Regions from separate parts of the Leifsonia sp. Y878 genome, predicted to be linked through region 1. Evidence: predicted binding sites of a transcription regulator. Region 1 holds the regulator's gene; each other region holds the start of a gene.
The links. The regulator HrcA, encoded in region 1, represses chaperone genes, less so after heat shock. The targets are predictions, from matches to a motif close to TTNGCACTCGNNNNNNNCGAGTGCNAA.

Region 2: a site for HrcA is predicted at 2,515-2,541, ahead of groL (chaperonin GroEL). Genes of this name have one in related genera too.
Region 3: a site for HrcA is predicted at 3,431-3,457, ahead of groES (co-chaperone GroES). Genes of this name have one in related genera too.

What each region holds. Positions count from the first base shown of each region.
Region 1 covers NZ_JBYHFS010000001.1:659,849-665,550, forward strand. The annotation lists gene AC25Y4_RS03080 (HNH endonuclease signature motif containing protein) at 1-1,298, shown strand, start outside; gene AC25Y4_RS03085 (DUF4870 domain-containing protein) at 1,468-1,845, opposite strand; gene AC25Y4_RS03090 (DUF4870 domain-containing protein) at 2,101-2,553, opposite strand; gene hrcA (heat-inducible transcriptional repressor HrcA) at 2,767-3,789, shown strand; gene dnaJ (molecular chaperone DnaJ) at 3,837-4,946, shown strand; gene AC25Y4_RS03105 (16S rRNA (uracil(1498)-N(3))-methyltransferase) at 4,953-5,702, shown strand, end outside.
Region 2 covers NZ_JBYHFS010000003.1:310,566-316,267, forward strand. The annotation lists gene AC25Y4_RS12595 (DUF3263 domain-containing protein) at 1-327, shown strand, start outside; gene AC25Y4_RS12600 (LytR C-terminal domain-containing protein) at 340-909, shown strand; gene AC25Y4_RS12605 (cold-shock protein) at 1,098-1,301, shown strand; gene AC25Y4_RS12610 (DUF3048 domain-containing protein) at 1,456-2,466, shown strand; gene groL (chaperonin GroEL) at 2,585-4,213, shown strand; gene AC25Y4_RS12620 (hypothetical protein) at 4,369-5,460, shown strand; gene AC25Y4_RS12625 (hypothetical protein) at 5,601-5,702, opposite strand, start outside.
Region 3 covers NZ_JBYHFS010000003.1:159,825-165,526, reverse strand. The annotation lists gene AC25Y4_RS11895 (ABC transporter substrate-binding protein) at 1-1,050, opposite strand, end outside; gene AC25Y4_RS11890 (ABC transporter substrate-binding protein) at 1,206-1,943, opposite strand; gene rarD (EamA family transporter RarD) at 1,985-2,962, opposite strand; gene groES (co-chaperone GroES) at 3,057-3,353, opposite strand; gene AC25Y4_RS11875 (class I SAM-dependent methyltransferase) at 3,495-4,694, shown strand; gene AC25Y4_RS11870 (hypothetical protein) at 4,730-5,035, opposite strand; gene AC25Y4_RS11865 (DUF4190 domain-containing protein) at 5,254-5,702, opposite strand, start outside.

The DNA.
Region 1 (5,702 bases):
CCGCCGAGATTGACGAGCGGTCGCGGAAGACTCTGGAGGTCTCGGATCGGCTGTCGTCTAAGCGCGGATGCCGCAGCGGCACCGAACTGTTGGAGCGGCTCACAGGCGTGTCGGCGAAGACCATCGCCAAGCGCATCCGGTTGGGCGACCACGTCCGCACCCAGTACGGGTTGGACGGGGCGGCGTTCCCGGCGAAGTTCCCGGCCGTGGCGGTCGGGCTGGCCAGTGGGCTGCTCGGTCGGGACAGTGCCGAAGTGATCATTGCGGCACTTAGCCCGTTGCGTGGCCGGATCGCGGTCGGTGAGATCCAACTCGCCGAGGAAGCCCTCGTCTCAGCGGCGACGGGGCAACCGATCGGGCCGGGCGACGAGGCCACGACCCCGGTGGCTGCGGATGAAACGCTGCTGCAAGCGCAGGTGTGGAAGGCGTTCATTGACCCGGATGGTCTGGAGCCCGATGAGAAGCGGGCGATGTTGAACCGCGGGTTCCGGCTTGGGACCGAGCGCGACGGACTCATCCCCGTGTCGGGAGCGTTGATGCCGGAGACGGCGGCGAAGTTCCAACGGTTGATGGATGCATACATGTCGCCGCGGACCGCGCAGGTCAAGTTCCTGACTGTGGAGGAGCAGGAGCAAGAGATCGACCGGGACGTGCTCGAGCACGACGATCGGACCCGCGACCAGCTGCGCCACGACCTCTTCACGATGATCGTTGACACTGCCGCGCGAAGTGCCGAAGCACCCTCGATTGGCGGGGCCGCCCCGACCGTGCTGGTCAGCGTGCGGCAGGAAGACTTCCTGGCCGGCACGGGTGCCGGTCACATTGATGGGCAGGTGGCACCCATCTCAATGCTGACGGTGGAGCAGATGGCGTGTGCCGGGGGAGTGCAACCGGTGACGATCAATGCGAAGGGCAAGATCATTGAGTTGGGGGTCACCGACCGGTGCTTCACTGGCCAGCAGCGCCGGGCGATCACCCTCCGTGACGGCGGCTGCATCATCCCCGGTTGCCAAAGCCCCGCGGCGTGGGCCGAGATTCACCATGTGATCCCGGATGCGCTCGGTGGGCCGACCGAGGTGAGCAACGGCGTGACACTCTGTTGGTTCCATCACCGCACGATTCACCGATCCGGCTGGCAGATCCGGATGGTCGGTGGCGTCCCGCAGGTGAAAGCCCCGATCTGGATGGACGGGCAGCAACGCTGGCATGTGGCCACGAAGTCACCGACGCGGATGGCAGATCAACTCGCCAATAGACGTGATCAACGTGATCAACGTGATCAACGGCGAACAGGCTGAACCGAACCGTTTGAACCGACCCGGTTGAACCGACGGAGCACACTAGCGCGCCGACGGTTCGCATTGATCTCCGACATCCGCTTAACGGAAGAAGCCGCTCACCAGATCGTGACCTGGTGAGCGGCTTCTTTCGCGTGACCGCCGGTGCGGCCTCACACGAGAGTGCGAGCTAGCTGACGAACTTGATCGACAGCGGGTACACGTACGCCTCGCCCTTGTTGGCAGCGACTGCGGCCATGATGCTGAAGACAATCGTCACGACCCAGACGGCGAAGACGATCAGGATGCCGATGAAGACAGCCGTCAAGATGGCGCCGATGATGTACGCGATCAGCATGGTGAGCTGGAAGTTCAATGCCGCAGCGGTGTGCTGGCGAATGAACGGGCCGCGATCCTTGAGGACCAGGTAACCGATCAGTGCGGGCAGCAGCTCGAAGAAGATTCCGCCGATGTGGATGAGCGTCGCCCAGAGCTTTTCGTCAGCAGGGCTGAGCTGGCTGGGGGACTGGTACGGGTTGGCGGGAGGGGGTGGAGGTGCATCAGACATGGTGTCTCCTTTGGCGCTGGGATCGTATGGCGCTGGATCGCGCACGGGGCGGGCAATGATGACGTGAGGTGAAACGCGGACATGCGGAAAACGCGGTGATGTCCAGTCAATACAGTACAGACAGAGCGAGACGCAATTGGGGACGAATACGCGTGTCTGGCGTGGCTACGTCATCCGCGGGCTCCGTGACCACTGTTTGGTCAAGCCCGTATTGGTCAAGCCCGTATTGGTCAAGCCCGTATTTGGTAAAGCCGGCTATCCGATGAAGCGGATGGCGTACGGGTAGCGATAGTGGTACCCATCCTTCGCCTTCATGAAGCCGAGGATGGAAAAGATGACACCGAGGATCCAGAGCACCCAGAACAACAGGCCGATGAACGAGATCAGGCCGAAGGTCACGACGGTGACGATGAAGCTGACGACGTAGATCACCACGTACCCGATCGACAGGGTGATCTGGAAGTTGAGTGCTTCCTTGGCTTCCACGTTGGTGAACGGACCGCGCTGTCTGAAGACAAGCCAGATGATAAGCGAGGGAAGGAACCCGAAAATACCGCCCAGATGGGCCAGCGAGGCCCACTGCCGGTCGTCCATTGTCGACAGGGTGGCATTCGGGTTCGGCGGAACGTAAGACTGCCGGAAGCCGGGCGGCGGCTGTTCCTCGCCGTCTGGCGGTTCTGGGGGAGTCTGTGCATCCGGATCAGTCATGATCGCGCCTTTCAGACGATTGCACGCTCCAGGCGGTCATGCCAATCTCGCGCGCCGTTCTGTATGCCAACGCTACTGCGGTGAAACTCCGGTTGGCAATCAATGAAGGCACAGGTAGACGCGATATGATTGGCACTCAGTCAATGCGAGTGCTAACGCGAAGAGTATGCGGGCGCCGACCTAAACGCCGAGTGAAGAGGGGACTGTAACTGCATGGTTTCCGAACGCAGCCTTGAAGTCTTGCGCGTCATCGTTCAGGACTACGTCGCCTCTCGCGAGCCGGTCGGATCGAAATCGATCGTTGACAGGCATTCCTTTGGTGTGTCGGCCGCGACGATTCGCAATGACATGGCGCTGCTCGAAGAAGAAGAGCTGATCGCCGCCCCGCACACCTCGTCGGGGCGCATCCCCACCGACAAGGGCTACCGGCTTTTCGTCGATCACCTCGCCAATGTGCGCCCGCTGACTCCGGCTGCGCGCCAGGCGATCGAAACCTTCCTCGGTCAGTCCTCCGACCTCGACGAGGTGCTGGCTCGCAGCGTACGACTTTTGTCACAGCTGACGAAGCAGGTTGCCCTCGTGCAGTACCCGTCACTGTCCCGAGCCCGCGTTCGCCACGTCGAACTCGTGCCGCTGACTGATCACCGAGTGTTGTCCGTGCTGATCACCGACTCCGGTCGGGTTGAACAGCGCGTCATCGACCTGCCCCGTGCTGTCGATGAGCAGCAGCTTGCCTCGATCCGTGCCCGGCTCAACCAGTCTGTCGGTGGGTCGACCATGACAGAGGCAGCCAAAACGCTGACGGATGCCGGCGACTTCGGCCCTGCCGTCGAAGCCGATCTGCTCGGCGTGATCGTGTCCACCCTCATCGAACAGGTCGGGGCGAACCGCCACGACCGCCTGGTGATGGCAGGAGCTGCGAACCTGGTGCGCACTGAGGAAGACTTCAGTGGCAGTATCTACCCCGTGCTCGAAGCGATTGAGGAGCAGGTTGTCCTGCTTCGCCTCTTCGGTGAGATGGTGGCCGACCAGCACGGTGTCTCGGTGAGCATCGGACGTGAGAATGCGTCATTCGGGCTGGGGGAGACATCCGTTCTCACCAGTGGATACACCTCAGCCGGCGGCGACCTGGCCAGGCTGGGTGTGCTCGGTCCGACTCGCATGGACTACTCGAACAACATGGCTGCGGTACGCGCTGTTGCCAGATACCTCTCCCGTCATCTCGGTGAGAACTAGCTTTTATATCCACTTTCCCGCACACAGATCAACAAGGAGAGCCGCTTTTGGCTGACCACTACGAAGTCCTGGGCGTTTCCAAAGACGCAACGATCGATGAGATCAAGAAGGCGTACCGTCGCCTTGCCAGGCAGCTCCACCCCGATGTGAATCCTGGTGCTGAAGCATCGGAACAGTTCAAACTCGTCACGCACGCCTACGACGTCCTGAGCGACCCGAAGCAGCGCCAGCAATATGACATGGGCGGCCAGGGCGGTGGCGGATTCGACGGCGGCAACTTCGGAAACTTCGGCGACATCTTCGAGACGTTCTTCGGTGGCGGCGGTGGCGGCGGCAGTCGCGGACCCCGCTCACGTCGTGAACGCGGCCAGGATGCACTCATCCGCGTCGAGGTTGACCTCGAAGAGGTCATCTTCGGCACGCACCGCGACCTCGAGGTCGACACGGCCATCGTCTGTGAGACCTGCAACGGCAGCTGCTGCCAGCCGGGCACGTCGCCCGTCACCTGCGACATCTGCCACGGCACCGGAAGCATCCAGCGCGCAGTGCGCTCCCTGCTCGGCAACGTGATGACGTCAAGCCCCTGTGGCACCTGCCGCGGCTACGGCACCATCATCGCAACGCCGTGCGTCACCTGCCAGGGACAGGGCCGTGTTCGCGCCCGTCGCACCGTGGCCGTCGACATCCCCGCCGGCGTCGACACCGGTCTCCGCCTGCAGATGCCAGGCAGTGGAGAGGCCGGCCCCGCTGGCGGCCCGAACGGTGACCTGTACCTCGAGATGAAGGTACGTCACCACGACATCTTCAGCCGCAACGGCGACGACCTGCTCTGCACGCTCGAAGTGCAAATGGCGGATGCCATCCTCGGCACGACCACGACGCTCAAGGGTCTCGACGGCGACATCGAGATCGACCTGAAGCCCGGCACCCAGAGCGCCGAGATCCTCACCATCAAGGACCGCGGCATCACCAAGCTGCGCGGCAGCGGCCGAGGAGACCTGAAGATCGGCATCCAGGTCGTCACCCCGACGAAGCTCGATCACAAGGAGAAGGAACTCATCCAGCAGTTCGCGGCCAGGCACAAGGGGCACGCCCCAGAGCTCAGCCAGTTCCAGCAGGGCCTGTTCTCCAAGCTGCGCGATCGCTTCCTCGGCTAGATCCTGATGGCCCATTTCTACCTGGACGAATCGCTGCGCCCTGAAGACTGTTCCGCCGGTGCCATCGTGCGCATCGGCGGCAGCGAAGCCAAGCACGCGGTGACGGTCAGCCGGGTTCGCCCCGGCGAGTCGCTGCTGCTCGGAAACGGTCATGGCCTGGTGCTCTCCGGCACCGTGGTCACGGCCGAGTCCGGCGAGCTGACGCTGCGCGTCGACGAAGCGACGCTGCACGCGGCGGCGACCCCTCGCATCCGTTTGGTGCAGGCCCTCGCCAAGGGTGACCGTGACGAACTGGCCATCCAGGCGGCGACAGAGCTCGGTGTCGACGGGGTCATTCCGTGGGCAGCCGCCCGCTCGATCTCGCGCTGGGACGGCGCGAAGGTCGCAAAGGGCAGGGAACGCTGGGCCGCCATCGTGCGCGAGGCGAGCAAGCAGTCGATTCGCCCGTGGCTGCCTGATGTCGCCGACCTCGTGACCACCAAACAGCTGGTGAAACTCGCGGCCGAGACGCGGATGCTGCTGCTGGAGCCGACCGCGTCACTCCGACTCACTGAATTCAGCGTCGGCGACAGTGCCAGTGACGACAGTGCCAGTGACGGCAGTGCACCCGACGACAGGGACATCGTGCTCGTCGTCGGACCAGAGGGCGGCATCGCCCCCTCTGAGCTGTCGATGCTCGAGGCGGCAGGGGCAACCCAGGTTCGCCTGGGCGAGACGGTCCTCCGCACGTCGACAGCAGGACCGGCCGCCCTGGCG
Region 2 (5,702 bases), on a different contig from region 1:
ACCCAAATGCGGTCAGCCACCCAGATGAGTTCTGCGACCACGCACACCGACCTGTCAGAACGAGACCTGGCTGTCCTGGCCTTTGAACGACAGTGGTGGCGGCATGTCGGCGCCAAAGAAGAGGCCATCCGCTCTGAGTTGGGGCTGTCGTCTGCCCGGTACTATCAAGTATTAGGCGCGCTCATCGACAATCCGGGCGCGCTTGTCCATGACCCGATGCTGGTGAATCGACTGCACCGGATGCGTGAGGCCAGGGCAGAGTCACGGGCGCGTCGATCGATCAACGCCGACTCCAGCCAACCGAGTGACCACCCTACCGAGGACTGAATCAGACAGACGATGCCGAAAAAACCTGCGAAAGACCGCTTCGATACCCTGCCGCACACGACTGAACGCGTCGGAGCCCACCGCGCCGTCGGAAGTAGAAGGAAAGGCTGGGTCACCTTCGCCTGGGCCCTCTTCGCGACGATCGTGCTCGTCGGCCTGGGGGCCGTCGGCCTTCTCGCCCTCAACGACAGGCTCAACTTTGAGTTGCCTGGCGCAGCGAGCAGCACCGCAGCCGCTCCCACAGAGGAAGCACCGGCTGAAACTGTCGCTCCGACACCGGAGGCCACTCTTGACCCGAGCATCAGCATCACGGTGCTGAACGGAACGCCAGGCACTGGTGTTGCTGCAGCCGTCGGACAGACCTTGACGGATGCCGGCTGGAGCGTTGGCGCAACCTCGAACGCCAGCACCGAAGACGTCCCGACGACCGTCGTGTACTACCAGGACCCGACTCTCGAGGGAGCGGCACTCGGCGTTGCAAGCGCCATTCCAGGCGCCACCACCCTGCTGTCACCCGACTTCGCGGAAAGCGGCGCGGCCATCACCGTCGTGGTGGGCAACGACTTCGTTCCCGCAGGCTAGGCTCACCCCCCTTCAGAACCCGTGCCGCCGACCGCGTGAATCGGCGGGTGGTCCATCGCATTAACGTCGTGTAAATTGTTGCCATTTCGCGACGTTTAAGGTGGTCACAGCTATTTTCTTTTGGCTGCGTTTGGCTAGTATCTGGACGTGGATATGTACCACGCACTACGCACCAAGGGGAGTAACACATGGCGAACGGCACCGTTAAATGGTTCAACGCTGAGAAGGGCTTCGGCTTCATCACGGTTGACGAGGGAGGGCAGGACGTATTCGTTCACTACTCCGCCATTGACATGAACGGCTACAAAGTCCTCGAAGAAGGCCAAGCGGTCGTCTTCGAGGTTGGAACGGGTGCCAAGGGCCCGCAGGCTGAAGCGGTTCGTCCGCTCTAGTCCGTATCAGGCATCCGTATCAAGCACCTCACATCTAGCACGCAAATTTCGGGGCACGCCCCAGCTAACGCCGTCCGGTACTCCGGGCGGCATTAGTGTTTGGGTCGTGACTTCGAACCTGAGAGCCTCCTCGCGCCCCCGTCTTCTCGTTTCGATGTTTGCATTGGCCGTGCCTGCCGCACTGCTCCTTGGGGGTTGCTCTGCCGTCGAACCATCGGCGGCTTCGACAGCGGATGCCGCACAGCGCCACTCGTCATACGAGGAGCCAGACGCCACCGAACTTGCACCGCTCCGAGGGACGACCATTCCGGCGGGAAGCCTGCAGAACCCGTCGCTCGCCGCGAAGATCGACAACCACAGTGACGCTCGCCCCCAGATCGGCCTGGAGCGCACCGACATCGTCTTCGAAGAACTCGTGGAGGGTGGCATCACCCGCTACGTCGCAGTCTGGCAGTCAGATGTCCCCGATCTCCTCGGGCCGGTGCGCTCGATCCGACCGATGGACCCCGACATCATCGCACCACTGGGTGGCATCGTCGCCTACTCAGGTGGCCAGGAGCAGTTCATCGACATGATGAAGCGCACCGATGTCGTGAATGCGGTCTTCGACTATGACGAGGCAGGCCTCTTCTACCGGATCGATGGCAAGGACTCTCCGCACGATGTCGTGGTGAAGGCCAGGGAACTCATCGCCCAGCACGCGGAGCTCACTCCTCCTCTGCAGCAGTTCGCGTATGCAGCCACTGCCTCCGGTTCGTCTGCCGTTGTCGATGGCGTGCCAACGGGCACCATCAACACACGATTCTCTGACGCGCGGTGGCCGAGCTGGACGTGGTCGGTAGCCGACGGGGCATACCTGCGGTCGCAGGAGGGTGAACCCGACCTCGACAGCGACGACCATCAGCTGGCGTCGACCAACGTTGTCGTGCTGCGGGTCGAGATCGACTGGACGTACGGAGACGTTCCGAAAACGACGATGATCGGCACCGGAGAGGCGTGGGTCTCGACCGGCGGCAAGAGCATTCACGCGACCTGGTTCAAGGACGCGCAGGCTGCTCCGATCCGTCTGGTTGACGACAACGGCGTCACGATTCGACTCGCGGCGGGCAACACCTGGATTGAGCTGGTCCCGACAGACCAGGGCTCGGTGGAACTGCTGCCATAGCGGCCCGCCGATTACTTGCACTCTCGGCATCAGAGTGCCAGAATCGACTTAGCACTCTCGTTATTTGAGTGCTAACCCACCACTTTTTTGGAACGTCCGGGAGGGACGAGAAACACACATGGCAAAGATCATTGCTTTCAATGAAGAGGCCCGTCGTGGCCTTGAGCGCGGCCTGAACATCCTCGCTGACACGGTCAAGGTCACCCTCGGCCCGCGCGGACGCAACGTCGTGCTCGAAAAGAAGTGGGGCGCTCCCACGATCACCAACGATGGCGTGTCCATCGCCAAGGAGATCGAACTCGACGACCCGTACGAGAAGATCGGTGCTGAGCTCGTCAAGGAGGTCGCCAAGAAGACTGACGACGTCGCAGGCGATGGCACCACGACCGCAACCGTCCTGGCTCAGGCACTGGTTCGCGAAGGACTGCGCAACGTTGCAGCCGGCGCTGACCCGATCAGCCTGAAGCGCGGCATCGAGAAGGCGACTGCAGCAGTCATCGCCGAACTCATCGCCAGCGCCAAGGAGATCGAGACCAAGGAAGAGATCGCGGCCACCGCATCCATCTCTGCCGGCGACGCCGAAATCGGCGCGATCATCGCTGAGGCAATCGACAAGGTCGGCAAGGAAGGTGTTGTCACCGTCGAGGAGTCGAACACCTTCGGCACCGAGCTCGAACTCACCGAGGGCATGCGCTTCGACAAGGGCTTCCTGTCGGCATACTTCGTCACCGACCCCGACCGTCAGGAAGCGGTCTTCGAAGACCCCTACATCCTGATCGTCAACTCCAAGGTCTCCAACATCAAGGACCTGCTGCCGATCGTTGACAAGGTCATCCAGACCGGCAAGCAGCTCCTCATCATTGCTGAGGACGTCGACGGCGAGGCTCTGGCCACGCTCGTTGTGAACAAGATCCGTGGCATCTTCAAGTCGGTTGCCGTCAAGGCTCCTGGCTTCGGCGACCGTCGCAAGGCGCAGCTGCAGGACATCGCCATCCTCACCGGTGGTCAGGTCATCTCTGAAGAGGTTGGCCTCAAGCTCGAGAACGTGACCCTCGACCTTCTCGGTAACGCCCGCAAGGTCGTTATCACCAAGGACGAGACCACCATCGTCGAGGGCGCTGGAGACGTGGAGGCAATTGCCGGCCGTGTCGCCCAGATCCGTGCCGAGATCGAGAACACCGACAGCGACTACGACCGTGAGAAGCTCCAGGAGCGTCTCGCGAAGCTTGCTGGTGGCGTTGCAGTCATCAAGGCCGGCGCCGCTACGGAGGTTGAGCTCAAGGAGCGCAAGCACCGCATCGAAGATGCAGTCCGTAACGCAAAGGCAGCTGTCGAAGAGGGCATCGTCGCCGGTGGTGGCGTTGCGCTCATCCAGGCTGGCAAGGCCGCATTCGAGAGCAAGGCAGTCCTTGACCTCGTCGGCGACGAGGCAACTGGCGCGAACATCGTGCGCGTTGCCATCGACGCTCCGCTCAAGCAGATCGCACTCAACGCCGGCATGGAGCCGGGCGTTGTTGCAGACAAGGTGCGCAACCTGCCCGTCGGACACGGCCTCAACGCCGCGACCGGTGAGTACGTTGACATGATCGCTGCCGGAATCAATGACCCGGTAAAGGTCACCCGCTCCGCGCTGCTGAACGCATCGTCGATCGCTGGCCTGTTCCTCACCACCGAGGCCGTTGTCGCCGACAAGCCGGAGAAGAACTCTGCTCCTGCTGGCGACCCGACCGGTGGCATGGACTTCTAAGTCCGCTTAGTAGTTCACCGCTTCACCTGCTTCACACGCTGGGCGTCTCCTTCGGGAGGCGCCCAGCGTCGTTGTATCGGCTGCGCGGGGCTATCGTGATCCGATCGAGAGCGGATGTCGCCCGGACCTATGATTCCTGCCGTTAGCCTTGGCTCATGAAGAATGTGGGGATTCGTTCAGCTCTCGCCGTACTGCTCGTCGTCGGGATGGCAGGATGTGCCGCGGCAGCGCCTTCGGTAACTCCATCCGTATCCCCATCGGTGACGGCAGCGCCCGCGCCCAGTCCAACGCCTGAACCCGTCACCTGGCCTGTGCAGCTGGTGCCAGGCAGCTGCAGCGATCTACTCCCGCAAGCAACCGTCGATGCCATTTTCGGCGAACCACTGCCGGGGGTTCAGCGGGCCGACGTGGCCGGGCGTGACGGGATCTGGGCGGCTGCCGCCCGGAATTCCGGATCATTGGAGTGCATGTGGGGTGTCGACTCCGTCTCTGAGAATCCTGAAGAAACCCACACCGTCCGCGTGACTGTCGTTCCGCACGCAGCCGACATCGCCGCGAGAATTAGCAGCGAACTCGACGGGAATGTGCCGGGCGAGCCGTCCGGGGGTTGCGCCTGGGGCTACTGCAGCAGTGGAGCGCTGCTCGGCGAGTACTGGGTCGATATGGAGGTCGGGGGAACAGGCGATCCGGCAGCAGTCAACGGCACCGGCGTGCAAGCGGCGATCGATACCGTCATGGCGGCTGTGCGGGCGATGCCACCGAGCAACGCCGCCGAGTTCCCCGCGCAGTCGGCGTCGTGGCCAACGCTCTGCGGGGACTTCGTGAGTGAACAAGCCATCAGTGACGCACTTGACCTGCCCGCCGCGACATTCACGGTCGGATATAGCTACCGAAGCAGCAACGCCACGTACGGCGCAATCATGGCCGGCGGTGGTTTAGTCTGCGGAATCGCGCGCGACGGCGGCGGTCGAAGTGCCTCGATTGTGACTCTGCCTGCGTCAGGTGACCTCTTTGCCGCAGCGCGGGACGTGGCCGCGTTATCCGACGAGGTCGAGGCGATTGAGATCTCTGGGCTGGAAACAGGCTCGGCCTTTGTGCGGCGCAGTCCGGAGACCCCCACCCAAGCATCGCTCGAGATGAACCTTCGCGGCACTTGGGTGCTGCTCAGCATGGGAGCAGCCACGGAGCAGGAGGGCAACCCGGCGTCACGATTGATCCGCTTGGCCGAGGTGCTGGCCGCGGGCTAGATCATGCTGTGCGGGCTCCGGCAGCTTCCGCACCATCACCACTAGCCTGTAGCCATGGGGAATCGATGGGGTGTGGCCGGGCTGAGCGTGCTGCTCACGGCATTGGTGTTGACCGGCTGCGCAGCGGAGGCATCGCCTCCTCAAAGTGCGCCGGTATCGCCGTTGCCCACCTCCGCACCAACTTCGACGCCAAGCCCAGCGTCCGACAGACCCACGCCACGCTTGTCGGCAACGTGCGACGA
Region 3 (5,702 bases), on a different contig from region 1:
AGCGAGCGCGATGAGGATGACGGCGTCGTACGACTCAGCTGCGTAGCTGAAGTCGGTGAGCGTCGGGTCGATGGCCAGCAGGCGCTCGGTGAAGTCACCGAGCGTTGCGGTGTCGAGTCCGGGCAGCGTGCCCTTCGAGCCGGCGATGAGGCCAGCGGGGAAGTCAGCGCTGTAGTCGGCCAGGTTTCCGTCGACGAAGTAGAGCTTGTCGCCGGCGAATCCGGATCCGACCAGGGCCGGGGTGATGACCTTGGCCTGGTCGAACGTGATCAGTGCGATCGCATCGGGGTTGGCCGCCGTCACTTCAGAGATCTGCGATGCGAAGTTGGAGTCACCTTCGTTGAAGAGCGACTGAGCGACAACCTTGCCGCCGGCGCCTTCAAATGCTGCGGTAACGGACTCGGCGAGGCCGGTTCCGTAGGAGTCGTTCAGCACGATGAGGCCGAGGGTGGAGTTTCCGTCTTCAGCGATCAGGTTACCGAGTACTTCACCCTGCAACACGTCGGAGGGAGCCGTACGCCAGAACAGGCCGTTGTCGGGGTAGTCGGTGAAGTCTGCCGAGGTGTTAGCCGGCGAGAACTGCACGACGCCGGCACCGGTGATGGTGTCGATGACGGTCTTGGAGACGCCGGACGATGCTGCTCCGACAATCGCCGAAACCTTCTGCGACAGCAGGTCGGTGACCGAGACAGTTGCTGTGTCTGTGGTGGTGTCACCGGAGTCACGCAGGATGGCTTCGATGTCGATGCCGAGGCCTGCCTCGTTGATTTCCTGAACGGCCAGGTTGACACCGGCTTCTTCGGGCGGGCCGAGGAACGCGAGAGCGCCACTCTGGGGAAGAATCGTGCCGATCTTCAGTGCGAGATCGCGGTCGCCGGCTGTGATCGGCTGCGCGTCACCGCTCGCGGCGGGCGAAGCGGTCTCGCCGGGTGTCTCGGCCGTGCTGTTGCTGCATCCAGTGAGCAGGAGTGCGCTGACGCCGACCATGGCGATACCAGTGACTACTGCCCGTACTGAGCGGGAGGCCGAGGCCTTCGCGAATACGCTCATGTTGCTCCTTGGGGCTAGGGATACTAAAGAGAACACAGCAGCCAACTAGCTACCGTCCTGTCACAGTATTGACAGGAAGCACCTGAAACAAGACAACGATGTAACAACCGTGTAAACCGACCCAAATCGTTACGATTTGTGATCTGAGCGAGTATTTATTGCGTGAGAGCTGTGAGCGTCCCGCTCGCGCCGCCGTAGCTGATGTGCTGGTCGTCGGCCAAAATGCTCAGGCATTCCCCCCACGACGCGCAGTCAACCTCTCCTGAGGCCACCTGTCGCAGTCCAGCTGCAACGGATGCGCCGCCATCGTCGTCGCTGACCACGGCAGCCAGGGCGCTCACCACGACAGCGTCGTAGGCTTCGGACCCTCCGGTCGTCTCCGCGAGCCCCGGATCGGCGCTGTTCAGTCGGATCCCGAACTCGCCGCTGGCCGCAAGCGCAGTGCCACCATTCACGAGGTCATACAGTGAGATGACGGCCATACCTGACGAGCGAGCGGATGACGCCACATCGGCAGGCAACTCTCGTGTCACATCCCACACCAGCACGTCGACGCCGCGCGCGACAAGGTCGGCCAGCGCGGTCACGAGATCCCCGGCCGAATTGCGGTGGATGATCTCGAGCGGTTGCCCGCGCACCCCGCCCTGCTCAGCGATTTCACGGGCGGCCAGCTGGGCTCCCGCGACCTGCGCGGCGCCGGATCCGGCGGCGTCGCCCGTCATCGGGAAGAGCGTTCCGATGCGGAGCACGCCGTCGCCGGATGGAACGACCCTGGCGGTCGCACTCGTCGGCGTTGGCGTCGGCGCCAACGGCTCTGACGAGCAGGCGGTCACAGCCAGCGGAATGACGACGGCAAGACCCAGGAGGGCGGCAACGGTGCGGCGAAGCATCATGGTCCTTTCGGTGGCTGGTGCATCCAGAGCGTATCGGCCGCTTAGACCGGTTCGAGCGATACGCGCCGCGGCGCGCGACCGGAGACGATCATGTCGATCGTCAGCACAATCAACGCGACCCAGACCAGAGCGAAACCGATGAGCCGTTCTGGCGGCATCTCTTCTCCCAGCACGAACACCCCAACCAGGAACTGCAGCACGGGAGCGATGTACTGGGTCAAGCCCAGGAAGGTGAGCGGCAGTCGGCTGGCCGCCGCTGCGAAGAAGAGGAGCGGAACCGCTGTCGCGACGCCCGCCGCAAGCAGTCCCATCGTGTGCCATGGAGAGATGGTGCCGATGGTCAACCCAGACAGCGCGGCGACGACGATGAGCTGGATGATGGCGATCGGAGCGAGCCACGCGGTCTCCAGCGTGAGGCCCGTCACGGCATCCACGTCGTTGCCGACGCGCTTCTTGATCAGGCCGTACGAGCCGAAGGAGAAGGCGAGGATCAGGGATATCCAGGGCACGGAGCCGTAGCCGACGGTGAGAACGCCGACGGCGATCACGCTGATTCCCACCGCGATCCACTGCACCACGCGCAGGCGCTCCCTGAGCACGATGACGCCGAGGAAGATCGTGACGATCGGGTTGATGAAATAGCCGAGCGCGGCCTCAAGGACGTGCCCGCTGACCGCAGCGAAGACGTAGGTCTGCCAGTTGACATAGATAAGAGCACCGGCCAGCCCCATCGTCCACACGACCCGCGGCTTCGCGAACACCGCGGTGAGAGCTCCCCACTTGCGCGTGACTGTGATCAGCAGCGCACAGAAGACGAGCGAGAACAGCACGCGCCACGCGACGATCTCGAAGGCACCTGTCGGCACGAGCAGCAGGAAGTACAGCGGCAGCAGGCCCCACAACGCATACGCAGAGACCGCATAGGTCAGCCCCTTGCTCTGCTCACTCCTGGCCGGTCGGCCGGCGGCGGCGAGTGCGGCGGAGGGAGCGGCAGGGGTTTTGAGGGGGTCTGCGGACATCTGTCAATCCTAGGGTCGGCGATTCGCCTGCCGCGCACAAAAAAGTCGGGCCCCCGATGCTGTGCATCAGGGGCCCGACGAGAAAAGCGAGAAACTATCGAACGACCACTGCGAGGACGTCGCGTGCCGAGAGGACCAGCAGGTCTTCCCCACCGAACTTGACCTCGGTTCCGCCGTACTTGGAATAGATGACCTTGTCGCCGACAGCGACGTCGAGCGGGATGCGGTTGCCGTTGTCGTCAATGCGGCCGGGGCCTACTGCAACGACTTCACCCTCCTGGGGCTTCTCCTTGGCAGTGTCAGGAATGACAAGACCTGAAGCAGTAGTCTGCTCTGCCTCGACCTGCTTGATGACGATGCGATCCTCGAGCGGCTTGATGGAGACCGACACGGTTGACCTCTTTCTTAACTAAGACATAAGGGTTGGCAGACTCACGTCGAGAGTGCTAATTCGAGTTTAGGGCGCATCTGGCACTCACGCAATGTGAGTGCCAGACAATGACGGCACCGACATCGGTGCTACCGTGACGTAATGGATCGCTCAGAGCTCGTCGAGCTGTTATCACCAGAGGGCCTGCGTCTTCTTGACTCACTTCCCCCCTTCGAATCCAGCGCAGATGTCGTACGCCTGGTCGCCGACCTGCGCAAGGCAGGGCACTCCCCTGGGCTCGTCGCAGCCGTCCTCACTCAATCCAAATTGCGCGCGAAGGCGCAGGGCAAGTTCGGCGAGTTCGCGCAGCGCATGCTGTTCACCGAAGCTGGTCTCGAGCAGGCCACCCGGTTGCGCGTTGCCGCACTGCACGCCGGCCGATTCGCAGGGGCGGGCCTCCATCGAGTCGCCGACCTCGGGTGCGGAATCGGGGGCGACGCAATGGCGATGGCTGCCATGGACATCGCGGTGACCGCCGTCGACGCCGACGAAGTGACAGCGACCGTCGCGAGTTTCAACCTGGCGCCGTTCCCGCAGGCCCACGTCGAGCACGCTGACGCTGAGACGTTCGACCTCACCGGATTCGACGCTGCCTGGTTCGATCCGGCCAGGCGCACCTCCGGCCACAAGAACACGTCTCGCCTGACGAGACCGGAGGACTACTCGCCCTCCCTCGACTACGTGTTCGGCCTCGCGAAAACCCTCCCCATCGGCGTCAAGCTCGGCCCCGGCCACGATCGCGACCTGATTCCAGCTGAGGCAGAAGCGCAGTGGATCTCGGTCGACGGGCAGCTCGTTGAAATGGGGCTGTGGTTCGGCGTATTGACCAGGGAGGGCATCCGACGTTCCGCGCTCATCCTCACGCCTGGCGGCGTTGCTGAGATGACAGCGGATGCCGACGCAGACGACGTGGATGTCGCCGAACTGGGCCAGTACATTTACGAGCCCGATGGCGCGGTCATTCGCGCCAGGCTCATCGGAGACCTGGCCCGATCCGCTGACGCCGGCATGGTGAGCGATGGGATCGCCTACTTCACGTCTGACACGCTGATCGAATCACCGTTCGCCACGGCATTCCGTGTCATCGACGAGTTGCCGTTCGACGAAAAGAAACTCAAGCAGGCACTCAAAGCCCGCGATATCGGCACCATCGAAATCAAGAAGCGCGGCGTTGACCTTGACCCGGCTGCCCTGCGGGTGCGGCTGAAGCCAACCGGAAGCGCCTCAGCCACGCTGATCATGACGAGGCGTGCTGGAAAGCGCGTTGCATTGCTGGTGGAGCGCGTGGCCAGCTCGGTATAGGCCGAGGCACGGCTCACAGCGGGGCAGGGCCGCGGCTACACGCGGCCGGGGAAGACCGCGGTGATCAGCACGATCCAGCCCGCTGCAACGACGACGCCGACGATGCCGGCGACCAAACCGAGCAGCCAGGTTCGCCCGGCCATCCGCTCAGTGCGCCGCGCGATGAGCGCCAGGATGATGGCAGCGAGTGAGACCAGGATGCCCCACATGCCGAACACCGCGATCACCAGGCCGAGCACGCCACAGACGACGGACGCGTTCGAGAGCTGTCGTCGCTCGGTGAGCGCCTGGATCTCCGAGTTCGTGTAGACGTACGGCACCCATTCGGTGGGGGCCGTCACCGTCGATTCGTAATCGAGCTGACCTTCAACCGGCGCTGGAGGACGGGTGAGATCCAGACTGAATTCATCCCTGGGCACCCCAGACTCGCTCTGTTGCCCGTTCATTGACGCGACCTCCGGGTTTAAGCACAACGCACGCACGAGGCGGCGCTCGCGTAACGCAGGATGGCGCCCCGAGTTCTGGCGCCCACCGTCGAAACTACGGCCACACTGGCCGGCTAGTTATAGTACCGGTAGCCACCGGGGGGAATCGTCGCGATGACGATGGCCCAACCGATGATGCTGATCACGGCGATCGCCAGGCCTACGAATCCGGTGATGATTCCGGTCAGCCACATGGCCTTGGCCCGCGGCTCCTTTGACCTGCCGAGGAAGCCGAGCACGACGGCGGCGGCGGGAATGATCAGGCCGAGGATGCCGCCGATGATCGGCAGGAAGACGACGGGAAAGCCGAGCAGGCCGACGATTCCGGCGATCAGCGAGATGATGCTGAGCACCGGCTGCTTGGCGGCGGGTGTCCCGTATGGAGCGGCACCCGGTGCGCCGTAGCCTGGTGCACCGTAGCCTGGTGCACCGTTGCCGGGCGGCGGCGGAGTCGGCGCACCGTATGACGGCGGTGCGGCCGGGCCGCCGTATGGCGAGCCGGACTGCGGTGTCGATGATCCGG